Regions from separate parts of the Bacillus cereus group sp. Bce041 genome, predicted to be linked through region 2. Evidence: riboswitches for the same ligand, from Rfam matches in the RefSeq annotation. Region 2 holds a riboswitch; the other holds the start of a gene.

Region 1 (5,395 bases), 960 kb from region 2:
AATACTAGAAACACGCCCTTGAAAATAACGTGGATCCGTGAAGTTTTGACCAATTAATTTAGAACCAATCACTTCATTTTTATCATTATATATTAGACTTCCATCCGCGTTATCCTTCATTACTGCTTGTGCAATACCAGTAACAATAAGTGGGTATACAAGTCCACACAACACTAGAAATGTAAAAGTAATACGGATAATTGGTGATAGTATACTTTGTTTCTTCTCCATCTTTTTCCCCTCTTCCTTATATAAACAAGCCGACAATCATATCAATTACCTTAATTCCAATGAACGGAACGATAACTCCGCCAAGCCCATAAATAAGTAAGTTTCGGCTAAGCAATGCATTAGAACTCATCGGTTTATATGCAATACCTTTCATCGCTAACGGAATGAGTAATGGAATAATAACAGCGTTAAATATTAATGCTGATAAAATTGCTGACAGTGGTGATGTTAGTTTCATAATGTTTAATGCTTCCATTTGCGGAATCGCAAGTGTAAACATTGCTGGAATGATTGCAAAATATTTCGCTATATCATTCGCAATACTAAACGTCGTTAAAGCACCTCGCGTCATTAACAATTGCTTACCGATTCCTACAACCTCAATAATTTTCGTTGGATTTGAGTCTAGATCAATCATGTTCGCCGCTTCTTTCGCTGCTGTCGTACCACTGTTCATCGCTAATCCAACGTCCGCCTGTGCTAATGCTGGAGCATCATTTGTACCATCACCTGTCATCGCTACAAGTTTCCCTTTATCTTGCTCTGCTTTAATAACAGCAATTTTATCTTCCGGTTTACACTCGGCAACGAATTCATCTACTCCAGCTTCTTTTGCAATCGTTGCTGCTGTTAACGGATTATCACCTGTACACATAACCGTTTTAATCCCCATTTGGCGCAACTGTTCAAAACGATCACGCATACCCGGTTTTACTGTATCCTTTAAATAAATTAAGCCATAAATACGATTATCTACTGCAACTACAAGTGGTGTTCCGCCCTCTTTTGAAATTAAGTCTGCTTTTTGATTTACATCTTTCGGAATTGTTCCGCCTTGTGACTCAACCCATTCAATAACGGCACCTACAGCACCTTTTCTCACTTTCGTTCCGTCTTGTAAATCAACACCACTCATTCTCGTTTCTGCTTTAAACGGAACAAACTCACCTTGTTCTGCAAGTTCTCTATTATATGATATAGATTTTCCCTGCACATACTCGATAACAGATCGACCTTCTGGTGTTTCATCTAAAACAGAACTAATAGCGGCCCACTTTCCAACTTGCTCAATCGTTTCATTTCCTACAGGTAATAATGTATGAGCCATTCGGTTCCCAAAAGTAATTGTACCTGTTTTATCTAAAATAATTGTATTAATATCGCCAGCAGCTTCTACTGCTTTCCCTGACATCGCTAACACGTTAAATTTTGTTACCCGGTCCATCCCAGCAATACCAATCGCTGATAGCAAACCACCAATTGTCGTTGGAATTAAACATACTAACAACGCTACAAGTACAGCAGTATCAATTTGAAAGCCTAAATAATTTGTAAAAATCGGCAACGTCACAACGACGATCAAGAAAATAAGAGTTAAGCTCGTTAATACTGTATTTAAAGCAATCTCATTCGGCGTTTTTTGACGAGCAGCTCCTTCTACTAAAGAAATCATTTTATCGATAAATGATTCACCAGGATTACTCGTAATGACAATTGTAATTTCATCACTTACGACCATCGTTCCACCTGTTACGGAACAAAAATCACCGCCTGCTTCTTTTATAACAGGAGCTGATTCACCTGTAATTGCAGATTCATCTACAGATGCTAATCCTTTGATTACTTCGCCATCACTTGGAATCATTTCTCCTTGTTTTACGATAACAACGTCACCTTTTCTAAGATCAGTTGCTGAAACTTGGACAATGTCTCCATTTTCTTTTACTACATTTGCAAACACATCTTTCTTCGACTGCTTTAAAGAATCGGCTTGCGCTTTACCACGACCTTCTGCTAATGCTTCTGCAAAATTCGCAAATAAAACTGTAAATAATAGAATGAGAGAAACTGTTATATTAAACCATCCTGGTATACTACTAGAACTGCTTGGAAGAAAAGATAAAATGAACGTAATGATAAATCCAATTTCCACAACGAACATAATCGGATTCTTTATCATGACCTTCGGATTCAATTTCGCAACGGATTGCTTCATCGCATGTGTTACGATATCACGATCCATCGTTTTCGCTTGTCTAACTTCATCTTCTACAGCATGTATTTGGGACTCATTTAATTGTTTTTCTTTTACTACTACCGGTCTCATCATTTACCCTCCATTACTTCAATGTAAGAAATTCTGCAATTGGACCGAGTACTAACATTGGGAAGAATGTTAATGCACCGACAATTACAATTGTTCCGATGAAGATGCCACCAAATAAACTATTATCTGTACGGAACGTTCCGACTGTTTCTGGCACTACCGTTTTTTCTTTCAATGAAGCTGCCACAGCTAGCATCGTAATTAAACTGAAGTAACGTCCTAAAAACATAACTAAACCAGTCGTAATATTCCAAAACGGTGTATTATCTCCTAATCCTTCAAATCCAGATCCGTTATTCGCAGCTGACGATGTATATTCATATACCACTTGCGTCAAACCGTGGAAACCGGAATGAGAAATAGCATCCGTCCCTAAATTTGTTGAAAGAGCTAATGCCGAAAATCCTAAAATGAGCAATGGATGAAATAAAATCGTGACCGCGATTAATTTCATTTCCTTACCTTCAATCTTTTTACCTAAAAACTCTGGTGTCCGTCCAACCATTAACCCAGATATAAACACCGCGATAATTGCATACATAATAATGTTTACAAAACCTGCTCCAACGCCGCCATACACAGTATTTAACATCATATTTACAAGCGGAACTAAACCGCCAATTGGTGTTAACGTATCATGCATCGTATTAACAGCGCCTGTTTCAGCAGCTGTCGTTACCGTTGCGTATAGTGAAGAAAATACTGTTCCAAATCGTACTTCTTTCCCTTCTGTACTTCCTTGTACATGTTCGATACCCATTCCATTTAATGCCGGATTCCCATTTAGTTCAGATGTCGTAATCGTTATAAATCCTAGTAAAAACACCATAAAAAGTGATACGAAAAGGATGCGACCTTGTTTTTTATTTCCTACCATTCGTCCGTACGTAAATGGAAGTGCTGTTGGTAATAACATCATAAGCATCATTTGCAAAATATTACTCATTTGTCCTGGATTTTCAAAAGGATGCGTAGAGTTCGCTCCGAAAAATCCACCGCCGTTATTTCCAAGTTCCTTTATGGAAACGAATGATGCAACAGGTCCACGTAATATACTTTGCTTTGCCCCATCAATCGTTTGTGCTGTAACCGCCCCATCTAACGTTTGCGGTACGCCAAGTGCGACAAAAACTAGTGCCGCAATAAATGCAATAGGAAGAAACACTCTCGTTAACGCTCTCGTAAAATCAACGAAAAAGTTACCAAGTTCTTTTCCAGCAAGTCCTCTTATAAAAGCCATAACGAGCGCTAATGTCGTTGCTGGTGCCGCAAACATTAAAAATGTAATCCCGATTAATTGTGATAAATAGGATAAACCATTTTCACCGCTATAATGCTGTAAATTTGTATCAGCCATAAAACTAATCGCTGTATTAAAAGCGAGCGTAGGCTCCATCCCTTCAATATGCGCTGGATTTAGCGGCAGCACACCTTGTAATCTGAAAATGAAATATACAACAACAATCATAAATCCGTTGAGTAAAACTAATGATAATGCGTACTGTTTCCACGTTTGATTGTATTCTTTTACACCCGTAATTTTAAAAATAAGTTTTTCAAAAGGCCCAAATACTTTATCTAGCGTTTTGCTACCTTGAAAAGCTTTTTCTAAATAAACCCCCGTTGGCTTTGCTACTAAAATAAACAAGAGCATTGTAATAATGACTGCAACCCAAATCATAATGAATGATTCCCCCTAATTAAAACTTCTCTGGATTTAATAATGCATACACTAAATACACTGTAATTGCTGCGACAATAACCGATAAGACAATCATCATGATTGCTTTCCTTCTTTCACAACTTTATCTGACCAACTTGCAAGACTTGCCATTGATGCAACTAATAAAATAAAAATCCCGACCATTACAACATCTAACATAGCTATCCCTCGCTTTGATTTTTGTTAAAATTTACCATTTAAATATTAAAAAAGAACACTGAGCTCTACTCAGTGTTCAAAAAATGAACAACAAAAAGTAAACCTCCTCTCTAAACGCTTACGAGGTTAGCTGTCGGATTCGGGCCTAAAGAGTAGCCCTACTTTCAAAACTGAAAGATTCACCCCAAGTGACGATGCACAAAATTGGTTCCCCCGCTCCATTTCTGGAACTCAGCGATTTTAGGTTTTTTTGGAAATTTTATGAATGATTTATGAGAGTAAATATACTCCTCTATATTTCACTTGTAAAGGAGTAAATTACTGAAAATAATAATATTTACATTTATTTAAACGCTTACATTGAAGATTATTACTATTATTTCATCTATTTTCTTTATTTCTCTTCTCTTTTCTTAAAAATGACCTTTTAAATATGAAATAAAAGAGCGAATGACATGAAGTGCATAGCTTGTTGCACTCAGCATTCGCTCTTTTTTATTCAACCTTTATTCTCCTCGTAAAAATGCACGTAAATTTCTCCCGCGAATATAAACTTGTGTCAATTCTGCATGTAGCTGCTCATACTCGGTAATATCTACCTCTAAATACAAAGCATCTTTTGATGGTAATATAATATACGGCCCTGGAAAAAGGGGATCGATCTGAACCAATTCTTGAACTCGCTCTACCGATACTGCCCAACGATTTGCTATATCTCCAAGTAATAGTACCTTCATCATTTCTTCCCCCGCCCTATTCAAAAAATAAAAAAGAAATATTATCACAATTTGTAAACACGACAAACTTAGCTCCAATTGTTTCATAGAGCCTCGCTGGATATCGTTTATTCCTTGTAACAACAGTAATAGGTGCTTGAAAAGAAAAGCGAATGTGTTCTGTGAAAAAACTAACGATTGGAAGCTCATCCCCTAGTAAAATCACCTTCTTAATACACTCACAAATACTAGTAAAGTCCTGCTCCTTACTGCAGCTATAAGTCCAATCAAACCCACAATTCCTAACTTCAGCCGCTATCTCTTCATTTGCTGTAAAAATAATTAACTCATGTTGAAATGATACTAAATCTCTTAAACTATTTACCTTACTTTCTTCTCCAACACAAATAAGTGTTAGTTCCATGTACCTCATCCTCCTTAGTATAAAAGAAATCAAAC
Region 2 (14,301 bases):
AGACATATACGGAGGAGAAATTAAAAAGACAAAAGTAAGAGAGGTATGGCACTTTTATAACTTTATAGATGGGCAGAGATTTGATTTTACAGAGACTCAATTCAATGGGAAATTGAATTATATGGATGAAAAGTCAAATCGGGAAGAAGCATTTGCAGATACAAATGAAAAGCAATATAACATTTTGAAGGGAAAAATAACGAAAGAATTAAAATTATCTTTTGACTCTTAATCTTTAATAAGTTACTATAATGGTGGTAACTTATTAAAGGGAACTTCATAGAGTTGAAAGGGGAAATACTTTTGAAAACAACTTATGTAAACGCTACAATTGTAACGATGAATGAACAAAACGAAGTGATAGAAAATGGATATATCATTGTAGAGAATGATCAAATTATAGATGTAAAGAGCGGAGAATTCGCTAATGAATTTGAAGTAGATGAAGTAATTGACATGAAAGGAAAGTGGGTTTTACCAGGGCTTGTAAATACACATACACACGTTGTAATGAGTCTCCTAAGAGGTATTGGAGATGATATGTTATTACAGCCATGGCTTGAGACGAGAATTTGGCCACTGGAAAGTCAATTTACTCCCCAAATTGCGGTCGCTAGTACGGAATTAGGATTACTTGAGATGGTGAAAAGTGGTACAACATCATTCTCTGACATGTTTAATCCAATTGGAGTAGATCAAGACGCAATTATGGAAACGGTATCAAGGAGCGGGATGCGAGCTGCTGTTTCAAGGACTTTATTTAGCTTCGGAACGAAAGACGATGAAAAGAAAGCGATTGAAGAAGCTGAGAAATATGTGAAGCGTTACTATAACGAAAGTGGCATGTTAACTACGATGGTTGCACCACATAGTCCATATACATGTAGTACAGAATTGTTAGAAGAGTGCGCACGGATTGCAGTAGAGAATCAAACGATGGTTCATATCCATCTTTCTGAAACAGAGCGTGAAGTACGTGATATTGAAGCACAGTATGGAAAACGTCCAGTAGAATATGCAGCGAGCTGCGGATTGTTTAAACGCCCAACAGTTATTGCACACGGTGTAGTATTAAATGACGATGAGCGTGCATTTTTAGCAGAACATGATGTTCGAGTAGCACATAACCCAAATAGTAATTTAAAACTAGGTTCTGGTATAGCGAATGTAAAAGCGATGCTAGAAGCAGGAATAAAAGTAGGAATTGCAACAGATAGTGTTGCATCTAACAATAATTTAGACATGTTTGAAGAAATGCGCATAGCGACTTTACTACAAAAAGGTATTCACCAAGATGCAACAGCTTTACCAGTTGAAACAGCTCTTACACTTGCGACAAAAGGAGCTGCTGAAGTAATCGGCATGAAACAAACCGGGTCACTAGAAGCTGGTAAGTGTGCTGATTTTATTACGATTGACCCGTCTAACAAGCCGCATCTACAACCAGCAGATGAAGTGTTATCACACCTTGTATATGCTGCGAGTGGTAAAGATATAAGCGATGTAATTATTAACGGAAAACGTGTCGTTTGGAATGGTGAATGTAAAACGTTAGATGAAGAGCGTATTATATTTGAAGCACGTCGTTATAAACGAGGTCTGCAAAGATAGATAATTATGTGGCAGTTGAAAAAGCTATCCTTTTAAAAGGATAGCTTTTTTCTTGAACGAATAAATATTCAAAAGAATGTCGCATCTTTCTGTTAGTATTTCTGCTATAATATATTACGCTTTATAATATTTTATATTTAAGGAGAACAACTCATGAAGCGAAAAAAGAGCCATTTAATGGTAATGGCACTTGTTACATCTTTATTATTAACAGCTTGTAATAATAAAGCGAATAAAAGTGATACAGAGGTTAAAAAACAAGTGTTAAATGTAACAGTATCAGAAGAAATTCCTTCTCTGGACACTGTGAAAACAACAGATGGTACATCAGCCCACATTATGCAGAATATATTTGAAGGGTTATATGTATTAAACGATCAAGATCAGCCTACTCCAGCCATAGCAAAATCGTTTAAAAGAAGTGAAGATGGTAAGAAATATACATTTGACTTGCGTAAAGATGCAAAATGGTCAAATGGGGATAATGTAACAGCAAATGATTTTACATTTGCTTGGAAACGTGCAATTAACCCTGAAACAGCCTCTCAATATGCGTCCATGCTCTTTTATGTAAAAAATGCGAAAGAGATCAATAAGGGAACAATGCCTCTTGATGCACTTGGGGTTAAAGCGATAAATAATTATACGTTAGAAGTTGAACTCGAACAGTCAATTCCGTATTTTTTACAGTTGTTAGCACTACCTATATACTTACCACAGCATGAATCATTTTTGAAAGAACAAGGAAACAATTATGCATTGGAACCTAGTAATCTCATATATAACGGTCCATTTGTATTAGAAAAATGGAAGCATGAACAAGAGTTTCAATTAAAGAAGAATGCTACATATTGGGATCGAAAGAAAGTGAAATTAGACGAAATAAACTTTCATATCGTAAAGGATACAATGACAGCTGTAAATTTATATGAAGCTGGAGATTTAGATCGAGTACCTATTAATTCGCAAGTTGTAGACAAGTATAAAGGGAATAAGGAATTACATATGTCGAGTGATCCTGGAATTGCTATGCTTCGTTTTAATGAAAAAAATACCGCGTTAGCAAATAAAAAGGTGCGTCAATCTATTTCATTAGCGTTAAATAAAGATGATTTCGTTGCTCACTTTATTAATAACGGAGCAAAACCTGCAAGTGGACTTGTACCAGTTGGTCATGTAAATGAAGTGACTGGTAAAGATTTTAGAAAAGAAAATGGAGATATTTCCTCATATGATTTGCAAAATGCAAAAAAACTTTGGGAAGAAGCGAAAAAAGAGCTTGGGGTAGAACAAGTAAACCTAGAGTTCTTAACGTTCGAACAAGATAATGCAATACGTATGGCAGAATATATAAAAGGTGATTTAGAGAAGAATTTGCAAGGGTTAACGATACAAATTAAACAACAGCCATTTAAGCAAAAATTACAGTTAGAACAAATAGGTGATTACGATATAACTATGGCAAATTGGGGACCTGACTATAAAGACCCAATTAGTTATTTAGAGTTATTTACGACAGGGAATCCGAATAATAAAATGAATTATTCTAATGTTCGTTACGATGAATTAATAAAGAAAGCGAAAACGGATTTTGTACTAGATACGGAAAATCGATGGAAAGCGTTGCGAGAAGCCGAGCAGGTATTATTAGAAGATGCTGCGGTGGCGCCGCTTTATCATATTGGCTCAGCATATGTACAAAAGGATTATGTAAAAGGAATTGAAAAGCATCAATTTGGTGGTATTTATACTTATAAGAATGCTTATATTGCTAATGAATAAATACAAAAAACCTTACTTTTTAAAAGTAAGGTTTTTTACACATGAATTCTATTAAACCGATTTTAATAAAGCGTAAAAATTCGTATCATATGGGATATCATCTTGATACATATAATTTTTTAGAACTCCTTCTTTTTCAAAACCTAGTTTTAATAGCACTTTATTGGAAGCTTCATTTTCAAGAAATACAATTGCCCCAATCCGCTTTAAATGAATCGTATGGAAACCGTATGATATAACCTCAGAAACAGCTTCAGTCGCATATCCTTTTCCCCAGTGTTCAGGCAAAAAGGCATAACTTATATTGGCTCGTTTATGCTCAGAAGACCAATCGTGAAAACCAATGGTACCGATGAGTTCTTTCTTGTCTTTTAATTCGATTCCCCATTTTATACCGTTTCTTGCATTGTAACTCAACTTAAAGTTATGAATGATTTGTTTCACTTGATCAACATCTTGTAACGGTTTTTGGCCATAATAGCGCAGTACATTAGTATTAGAAAAGCATTGTAGTATACGCGGTGCATCTTCTTCGGTAAGTTCTCTTAAAATAAGTCTTTCAGTTTTTAATAAAGGAAACATATTTTCGCTCCTTTTCACATGAAAATAGAATGTATTTGTTATTATATAATTTAATCTGAAAATAAAGATTATTCAAGGTGTAAGGGTAGATTTGATTTATGATAAACTTAGATGTGGAATATATTTCAAAAAAGAGGTTTGGAAATGGAAAAAAATTCGATATTAATTGTAGATGACGATAAAGATATTATTCAATTTATTAATGTGAATTTAAAACAAGAAGGTTTTAAAGTTTTTAGTGCTCATAACGGAGAAGAGGCTTTAGAAATAATAAATAATAACAGTATTCAACTTGCTATTTTGGATATTATGATGCCTCAAATGGATGGTATAGAACTTTGTAGAAGGATTAGAGAGAAACATAGTTTACCAATTATGTTTTTAAGCGCGAAATCATCGGATGTAGATAAGGTAATTGGATTTAGTACTGGGGCAGATGATTATATTGTGAAGCCGTTCAGTACAATTGAATTTATCGCAAGAGTGAAAGCTCAATTAAGAAGGTATACATATTTCAATCAAAATGCTCCCCAAGTAATGGAAAAGAAAATAAATATTAGAGGTTTAGAAATAGATGAAGTGTCGAGAACAGTAATGTTATATGGAGAAAGAATCAATCTTACGAAAACTGAATATGATATTTTACACTTAATGGCAGCTGCAAGGAATCGTGTGTTCACAATTGAAGAAATATATGAGAGCGTTTGGAACGAAAGAGCCTATGAAAGTAATAATACAGTAATGGTTCATATTGCAAGATTGAGAAATAAAATTGAAGAGAATCCAAAAGAACCGAAGTTTATTCAAAATGTTTGGGGAGTCGGATATAAAATTGAAGATTAAATCATTACAAGGCATTAGAGCTAAGTTTTTTATCGCATTCATATGTAGCATCTTGTTAGCGACTGTAAGTATAATAGTGTTTCAAATTTTAGTTGGAAATATATATAGTCAGGTTAATGTTTTAGAGGAAAAATATTCATTTTTATATTTTATAGTTTTTTTGATTTTTACTACAACATACTTTGCATGTATGACAAAAACACTGATGAAAAGGTTGTCTCAAATTAACAAGAACCTGAAGGAAATAAGTGACGGTAATTTTGAAATACATATACCTATTTTGAAAAATGACGAGATTGGTGAACTAGCGGCAAATGTTAATAGAATGGCGAAAAGCTTAAAAGAGTCTATCGAGAATGAAAAAAAATCACAGGAAATGAAAAATGAAATGATTAGTAATATTTCTCATGATTTACGAACGCCAGTAACATCTTTAATCGGTTATGCGGACCTGTTAGGAAATAAACTTCATTCGAATGGAGAGGAATGTGAACAGTATGTAAGTATATTAAAGCGAAAAAGTTATGAATTAAAACATCAAATAGATGATTTATTAGAATACTGTCAAATAAATTATAGAGAGATTGAATTACATAAAGATGAAGTAGATATGAAAGCATTAATTGAACAAATCATGATTGACTTTGTACCACAATTAGATGATGCTAATATGAGCTTTTATATTAAAAGTGATGAAGTGCTGCATGTAGAAGTTGATGTAGCACTTATAGTGAGACTATTTGAAAATGTAATAGGTAATAGTATTATGTATGGAAAAGATGGAAAGGAAATTGCAATTGAAATTTCCAATAAAACAATGAATGTTGAAGTAGAAATTAAAAATTTTGGACAATGCATTCCGAAAGAGGACCTTCCTTACGTTTTTGAGAAATTTTATCGTAGTGAAAAATCACGTAGTTCTCATACGGGCGGGAAAGGAATAGGACTTGCAATTTCAAAAAGTATAGCCGATCTCCATCAAGGGGATATCACTGTACGTAGTAACGATAAAGAAACAGTTTTTACTGTGAAATTACCGCAGTATAAAAAAGTAAGAAAGTCGTAAGTATTTCTTTTATATGTCGTAATTTTTACTTTGTATCATTGAGAAAAAGGATATGAGAGTAGGGACGCGACATGTGGAAGGCATTTTTATTAGTAATTATAGTTTCTTTTTTAATTATAAGTTGGATCTTAGTTTATGTAGCTAATGGTGTTACATCAGTTTTTGTTTGGTGGAGTATACAGGCTTTTAGTTTTATTTCAGTTTTCCTCTTGGTAGGATCAGTAATAATATTTTTTTGGAAAGGCATTTTTAGAAAGCGGATAGATAGAACGCTATTTTTAATCATTCTGTTTTCTATCATTGGAGCTTGGCCTGTCGGTTGGTTTGCTAATATAGGTAGAATTGCTTATCCAGCAGATATACAATCTATGAGTCCTAAAGCAGTAGTTCGTTTTCCTTTGAATGAGCGAGCATTAATAGGTTGGGGTGGTGATCGGTTAGAAATGAACTATCACGTTATAAAACCAAATGAAAGGTGGGCATATGATATTCTCATTCCACCTGCTGAAGTGAAAAGTAGTAAGTTAGAGGATTACGGAATATATGGAGCGAAAGTAATGGCACCAGCTTCTGGGACGGTTGTATCAATTAATAATAATGAACAAGATTTAGTTCCGGGATCGGATAATTTTCAGTCAATGGCTGGGAATCATATTTATTTACGACTAGATGAAACGGGCACATTTTTAATTCTTGCCCATTTAAAGAAAGGATCAATTAATGTGAGAGAAGGACAACATGTAAATGAAGGAGAATTTCTTGCTCAAGTCGGTAACTCAGGAAGTTCAAGTGAGCCGCATTTACATATTCATCATCAAAGGCAAGATCCGTCCAAGGTAAGTATGTTTTTTGCGGAAGGATTGCCACTTTACTTTCGAACTGAAAATGGTGTCATGATGCCGGAAAGAGGGACATACACAAGTGGTAACTAGAAGAAAATCATTTCATCCAAAAAGGGTACTCCAAATTAAAATTGGAATACCCTTTTTTCATTACCCTACAAATGTTTGATACAGTAAGAAGATATTTAAAACGATAACGAGTGCTGCAATTATCCAAGCGATAAATGTTGTTATACGGTGGTTAACGAGTGCACCCATAATCTTTTTGTTACTTGTAAACATAATAAGTGGCACTAGTGCAAATGCAATACCGAATGATAAGACGACTTGGCTCATGACTAGAGCGTAAGTTGGATTTACACCTAAAGCGATAATAACTAATGGTGGAATCATTGTAATAAATCGGCGTAAGTATAACGGAATATGCATGCGAATGAAACCTTGCATAATAATATCACCCGACATTGTACCGACAGAAGAGCTAGATAGTCCTGCTGATAAGAGCCCAATTCCAAACAAAGCAGCTGATACAGGACCTACTAAGTTGGTAAATTGAGTGTAAGCAACATCTAAATCTTCAACGTGCAAGCCGTTTTTAAAGAATAGTGCAGCAGCAACAATTAACATACTTGCATTAATTGCTCCAGCAATAACCATTGCAATAATAATATCGATAAATTCGAAACGAAAAATCTTTTTCTTTTGTTCGTCAGTTGTTCCGACCACACGGCGTTGTGTTAATGCAGAATGCAAGTATATTGCATGCGGCATAACTGTCGCACCTAAAATCCCTGCTGCAAGTAATATACTGTCTACACCTTGGAATTTTGGAATAAATAGTCCTGAAAGAAGGGGACTTAATTCTGGTTTTGCATAAAAAACTTGAATCCCAAAAGCAATTACTACAATGAAAATCATTCCTGTAATAATAGCTTCTAGTGGACGAAATCCTCTACGTTGAAATTCAAGGATAATAAATGATCCGGCTGCTGTAATTAAAGCGGCAGGTAGCATCGGGATTCCAAATAGTAAGTAAAGCCCCAATGCAGCTCCAATAAATTCCGCTAAATCTGTAGCCATAATAACTAGTTCACCTTGTATCCATAAACCGATAGACACAGGCTTTGGAAAGTTTTCACGAGCTATTTCGGGTAAATTGTTTCCTGTAGCAATTCCTAATTTAGCTGATAAAGTTTGGATTAATACAGCCATTAAGTTAGAGGCGAGTATAACCCATAATAGTAAATATCCATATTGTGAACCAGCTGCGATATTTGTAGCAAAGTTGCCAGGATCAATATAAGCAACGGACGCTATAAAAGCGGGTCCTAAAAATGGTAACAGTCTTTTCCAGCCTTTTGTTTCTCCACTTAAAGCTAAGTGAGCTGATTGTACGGTTGTACTTTCAGAAGGGAGATGTTCATCTTTTGTTATATCTTTATTCATAGTAGTTTTCCCCTTTAAAATGTTAACTTGATGAAATTATTGTATTTATTCTTACTCATTATTTCAATACATTTAGATATGTTATATGATAATTTCATTTGAACACGAAAGTTTCCTTAATGCAAATTATATGCCTTTATGCAATGGATGGTGTGATAACGTAAAATAAATTGGGAGTTTATGGTGTGATGACGTGGGGAAACATAATAAATTAAAGGGTCAATTTTGAAATTTATGTGAACATAAAGCCGATAATCCAGCATATTAATTGATGGAATTGCATTTGTATGATATATAATATATTGGGATTACAACATAACCATAGTGTTTTGATGTGTAATCTTGTTTTTTATTTTTGTTAACTGATAGAAAATAGTATAAAGAAAAGAAAATGGGATTCATTTTCTTATTATATATGTTTTGATATGAACGTTAACTTATACATGATTTTAAAAATTAGATAGGTGGTAGAAATACATTGGCAACTACAAAACCATACAGAGTATTACTATATTACATGTACACAACAATTGAAAACCCAGAAGAATTCGCGGCAGAGCATTTAGAATTTTGTAATTCACTTGAATTAAAAGGAAGAATTCTTGTAGCGAAAGAAGGTATTAACGGAACTTGTTCTGGAACTGTAGAACAAACAGAGAAATACATGGAAGCAATGAACAATGATCCACGTTTTGACGGTATCGTATTTAAAATAGATGAAGCTGATGGTCATGCATTCAAGAAAATGCACGTGCGTCCTCGTCCAGAGTTAGTTACACTTCGTCTAGAAGATGACATTAACCCACACGAAATAACTGGGAAGTATTTAGAGCCAAAAGATTTTTATGAAGCAATGAAACAAGAAGATACAGTTATCATTGATGCACGAAATGATTATGAGTTTGATTTAGGTCACTTCAAAGGTGCGATTAAACCTGATATCGAATCATTCCGTGAATTACCAGATTGGATTCGTGAAAATAAAGAAGTACTTGAAGGTAAAAAGATTTTAACTTATTGTACAGGCGGAATTCGTTGTGAGAAGTTTTCTGGTTGGTTAGTTCGTGAAGGCTATGAAGATGTAAGTCAGCTTCACGGCGGAATTGTAACGTACGGAAAAGACCCAGAGGTACAAGGTGAGCTTTGGGATGGACAATGTTACGTGTTCGATGAGCGTATTGCTGTACCAGTAAACCAAAAAGAACATGTTATCGTTGGTAAAGACCACTTTACAGGTGAACCTTGTGAGCGCTATGTAAACTGTTCAAATCCAGAATGTAATAAGAAAATTTTATGTTCTGAAGAAAACGAAGCGAAATATTTACGTGCATGTTCTCATGAATGTCGTGTAAGTCCACGTAACCGCTACGTAATACAACATGAATTAACGGAAGAGCAAGTAGCTGCTGCATTAGAGCAAATCGAAGCAGGGAAGTAAACTGAATTCGTATAATAAAAGGGGTACTCCAAGTTTTATTTTGGAGCACCCTTTTTTTATTATCCGGTCCTGTCATTTGTCGGTAAGTCGATATATTAAAAAAATCGCTGATATATTTCGAGTTGCGCCGATATAATCGGAAAATCGCTCATAAAAATTTCACTTAATGCAGCGCGCCAAGAATTTGAAAATAACCTTTTTTAATTTTTATCTTCTTTCTCTTTAACGGCAGAAAGTACAGTTTGTTTTACCCAAGCTTTTCTTCGTTTATGCTGTAGACCCCATTGGTATAAACTTTGGGCTCCTAAAATAAGTGAAATGACAATGCCGCTAATCGCAATTAATAGAGCGAAAAATTCAAGAGGTGACGATATTTTGTTTGAATCGGTGTTTCTGAAAAGGTCAATCATAGTAAACCCTAACATTTGGCCCACTACAGAGTAGAGCGTTAAAATTAATAATAAGAGGCTATCTTTTTTAGAGGCGACATTTTCTTGATATTTAAACAAACTATCAAGATTTTGTTTCGCGTTCGAGTATAGAACCTCAATATTAAAAAGTTTTCTTAAACGAAAGAAAATATCTTCACTTTGTGATTGGGATACTAATTCTAAAGAAAAATAATTAGCAGTGAACGAATTGATCGAATAAATTAATTTCTCTATTTCATTAGTATCTTGTTCAATGTTTAGCTCAGCATAGGCGTTAGCCATTTTTAATAAAACAATTTTATGGAATAGGTTTAATAATAAAGCGTAATAAAATTCTCCGTACATTTGACTAGCAAGTTTAGCGATTTTACGTTCTCCTTCATTTGTTACACATGTAAAAATATGTTCTTCCATTATGAAATAACGATTTGGAGTCCATCTCTGGTAAGCGTGTTTTTTTAAATAGTCATGAATGTAAGGAAGGTTATTTGCGCTCACATATGGCTTACCATCACTTGTTAATCCGGAAAGACTAGAAGTACGATAAACATCCACTTCATTAAGCTCCATACCTTCTTTTAGTGACAATAAAGTTTGGACGTACATTCTTTGGTCTTCGAAGAAAGGGAAGGTTTGAAAGTATGAACTTCTTAATCTCTTCTTTTCAAAGAAATCAGTTACACCATGAAATAAATAACCAAAAATGAATTTTTCAACTTGGGAATACTTTTTTCCGTTACATTCAATACAAATAGTCTCATTTGTATCATTTTTAGTTTCAAGTACACGGAAGCGAGCAGCGAATTCGATTGCTTCAGATAAAGTCATGTTTGGAGCAGTGTTTACTTCTGTTCGAATTGTTAAGAAGCCAAGTTCATAAGGACAAAGTGTGACATCAATAGAGTGTATCTTGAATGGAATTGAAATAAGGTTTGTTGTTAAATGTCCAGTTAAGTTAAGGTCCTTTGAATAACGTTGCAAGCCCTTTTGATGCTCTGAGTGAGGAAAGAGAATTTTATTTGTAAATGAAAGATAGTATGCTTCCATATTTTGATGTGAAACTTTAAACTCCCCATAATATGTATTTTCATCATCGAGATGATCGAGCCGAAAAGGACGAAAATCGTTTTTTTGTAAGAAAGGGAACATCTCTTGTTCATATCCAGCTTTAAACGAAAACGGGAATATAAATTGAAATATAGCTGTTGCTACACCTTTTTCCTCAATTGATTGTATTGCCTCCATCTACATTGTGTCCTTTCCATATATGCTATAGAAACAACATGCCCAAATTTATTTGAAAATAACCACTCTTTTATACTCAATTGAGAGTGAAAATTCAGCTTATTTAGCAGGGAACATGTATAATGTTATGTATACTAAAAGTTATAAAATTGTATTTTGAAAAGGGGGATGCTGTATGCGGATTTTAGTATTAGGCGCTGGTGGAGTCGGAGGATTTTTTGGTGGCAGATTAGTCGAGAAGGGAGAAGATGTCACGTTTCTTGTTCGTAGTAAACGGAAAAAACAATTAGAGGAAAGAGGACTTGTAATCCGAAGTGTTAACGGGGATTTTTCCTTCCGACCGAAATTAATAACGAAAGAAGAGCGAACTTCTCCATTTGATGTTATTTTATTTTCAACAAAAGCGTATCACTTAAACGAGGCAATTCAAGATTTGAAGCCGTTTGTTGGCGAAAATACTGTAATCATTCCATTGTTAAATGGTATCGCTCATTTATCGCTATTACAAAAAGAATTCGGCGAAGAAAAAGTAATTGGCGGTTTATGCTTTATCGAGACGACGTTAAACGATCAAGGAGAAATTGTACAAACCAGCGCTGCCAACAGACTTGTGTTTGGAGAAATTAAGTCTCAAAATTCAGAGAGAGTAAAGCATATTTCTAAAGCATTTTCAGGTACGAAATCTAGTTTTGTTTTAAGTGAAAATATTACGCAAGATATGTGGCATAAATATTTATTTATTACTGTAATGTCAGGTGTGACAACGTTAATGCGTGCACCAATTGGACCAATCCGTGAAAGTGAAGGCGGCCGTGATTTTATCCGTAATGTGTTTGAGGAATCTGTACAAATCATGAGAGTATTAGGAGCTCCAGTAAAGGCTAATATTGCCCAGGAACATATGAAAACGATTGATAAAATTTCGTATGATATGAAGTCATCAATGCAACGTGATATGGAAAAGGGTTCGTTTATTGAAGGGAAGCACTTGCAAGGATATTTACTGGATGTAGCAGAGAAATTTTCTATAGCGGCACCATTATTAGAATCTATATATCAAAATTTAAAGGTGTATGAAGAGATGACCTTTAACAAATCTGTAATAGAATTAGATGTATGAAAAAATAAAAAAGATAGCAATATATAAGTGTATTGCTATCTTTTTTATTTTTTTGTATGACAAATTATTTATTTCTTTTCGTTCTATCTGTCAAATTTATTTCCTGTTCACGTTTACCATATAACTGATTAATTTCATTTGCTACTGCATCTAAATATGAATCGGAAAAAATAGGCTTCTTTTCTTTAGACATATGGGTCTCCTTTGCGGATTTTTAATATTCATTATGTATATTTCTCAGCGGATTATGCGCAATCATTTTAATTTTTTTCTTATTAAAAATTTTTGTTTACTTTTTGAAAATAAAGGAGTATTATAATCCACAGTTTCAATTTTCTAAATCGCTGAAACCGCATGGTACGGGGGACCCGTTTTTACGGATTAGTACATAATCCGATGGGGTGAATCCTTGAAAAAGGTAGGGCTACTCATAGGCCCGAATCCGACAGCTAACCTCGTAAGCGTTATATTGAGAAGGAAGGTGGAGCTTGTGCGACAAAAAAAATAATGTCTACAAGTCTATTTCGCTATGGCTTGTAGACATTTTTTGTTTTCTGAAGAAATCGTTTACTGGCTGTAACAAGCAGAAAAGTTCGTACAAAATTATTGGAGAGTGGACAGCATTGGTTTCATCTATTAAAAGATTTTTAATTGGAAGACCGTTAAAATCAACAGAGCTTGGAGAACAAAAGCTTAATAAAACGAAAGCTTTAGCTATTTTATCTTCTGACGCATTGTCATCAGTTGCTTACGGTCCAGAACAAATTTTAATTGCTTTAGCAGGTGTGGGAGCGATCGCTTATTGGTATTCCATTCCGATCGCTGTTGGGGTATTAGTATTATTGACAGCCCTTATTTTATCTTATCGTCAAATTATTTTTGCTTATCCGCATGGCGGGGGAGCGTATGTTGTATCAAAAGAAAATTTAGGGATGAATCCAGGCTTAATTGCTGGAGGATCTTTATTAGTCGACTATATTTTAACTGTTGCGGTAAGTGTATCTGCGGGTACAGATGCGCTAACATCTGCTTTTCCTAGTTTACATGCACATAATGTAATCATTGCGATTATATTTGTTATATTTATTACGATCTTAAATTTAAGAGGAGTAACGGAATCAGCTTCTGTTTTAGCATATCCTGTTTATTTATTTGTTTTAGCCCTATTTATATTAATTGGTGTAGGCATATATAATATTTTGACTGGTCACGTTTCACCAACTTTACACACGCCGATCGGAACGCCGGTTGCGGGTATTAGTTTGTTTTTACTGTTAAGAGCATTTGCATCAGGTAGTTCTGCTTTAACAGGTGTTGAAGCAATTTCAAACGCAATTCCGAACTTTAAAGATCCTGCGCCAAACAATGCTGCAAAAACATTGCTTGCAATGGGTGCATTACTTGCTGTGTTATTTTCAGGAATTGTATTTTTAGCTTATTATTACGGAGTGACGCCGAGTAAAGAAGTAACAGTTGTTTCTCAAATTGCTGAACAAACATTTGGACGTAATTTCATGTACTATTTCATACAAGGTACAACAGCTTTAATATTAATTCTCGCAGCTAATACAGGCTATTCTGCATTTCCTTTATTAGCGGTTAACCTCGCAAAAGATAAATTCATACCGAGAATGTTTACGATTAGAGGAGACCGTCTAGGTTACTCAAACGGTATTATAATACTTGGAGTTGCTTCGATTATTTTAATTGTAGCTTTCCAAGGACAAACAGAACATTTAATTCCGTTATATGCAGTAGGGGTATTTATTCCATTTACACTTTCTCAAACAGGGATGGTATTAAAGTGGCTTCGCGAAAAACCTGAAGGATGGGTTTTAAAATTAACGGTTAATTTAATTGGTGCAGTTATTAGTTTTATCGTAATGAGCATGTTC

The links. Region 2 has a riboswitch for cyclic di-AMP ahead of ACUN13_RS06415 (APC family permease). Riboswitches for the same ligand answer to the same signal wherever they lie in the genome.
Region 1: another riboswitch for cyclic di-AMP. It lies ahead of ACUN13_RS11495 (SipW-dependent-type signal peptide-containing protein); the one in region 2 lies ahead of ACUN13_RS06415 (APC family permease).

The regions. Positions count from the first base shown of each region.
Region 1 covers NZ_JBQXON010000002.1:1,057,209-1,062,603, forward strand. The annotation lists gene kdpC (K(+)-transporting ATPase subunit C) at 1-231, opposite strand, end outside; gene kdpB (potassium-transporting ATPase subunit KdpB) at 248-2,338, opposite strand; gene kdpA (potassium-transporting ATPase subunit KdpA) at 2,352-4,019, opposite strand; gene kdpF (K(+)-transporting ATPase subunit F) at 4,039-4,119, opposite strand; gene ACUN13_RS11495 (SipW-dependent-type signal peptide-containing protein) at 4,116-4,220, opposite strand; cyclic di-AMP (ydaO/yuaA leader) riboswitch at 4,322-4,467, opposite strand; gene ACUN13_RS11500 (hypothetical protein) at 4,727-4,960, opposite strand; gene ACUN13_RS11505 (hypothetical protein) at 4,974-5,360, opposite strand.
Region 2 covers NZ_JBQXON010000002.1:93,637-107,937, reverse strand. The annotation lists gene ACUN13_RS06475 (YunG family protein) at 1-232, shown strand, start outside; gene ACUN13_RS06470 (bifunctional S-methyl-5'-thioadenosine deaminase/S-adenosylhomocysteine deaminase) at 286-1,611, shown strand; gene ACUN13_RS06465 (peptide ABC transporter substrate-binding protein) at 1,765-3,393, shown strand; gene ACUN13_RS06460 (GNAT family N-acetyltransferase) at 3,445-3,975, opposite strand; gene ACUN13_RS06455 (response regulator transcription factor) at 4,120-4,818, shown strand; gene ACUN13_RS06450 (HAMP domain-containing sensor histidine kinase) at 4,784-5,884, shown strand; gene ACUN13_RS06445 (M23 family metallopeptidase) at 5,956-6,816, shown strand; gene ACUN13_RS06440 (Nramp family divalent metal transporter) at 6,877-8,172, opposite strand; gene trhO (oxygen-dependent tRNA uridine(34) hydroxylase TrhO) at 8,651-9,610, shown strand; gene ACUN13_RS06430 (hypothetical protein) at 9,811-11,286, opposite strand; gene panE (2-dehydropantoate 2-reductase) at 11,462-12,406, shown strand; gene ACUN13_RS06420 (hypothetical protein) at 12,471-12,599, opposite strand; cyclic di-AMP (ydaO/yuaA leader) riboswitch at 12,739-12,885, shown strand; gene ACUN13_RS06415 (APC family permease) at 13,030-14,301, shown strand, end outside.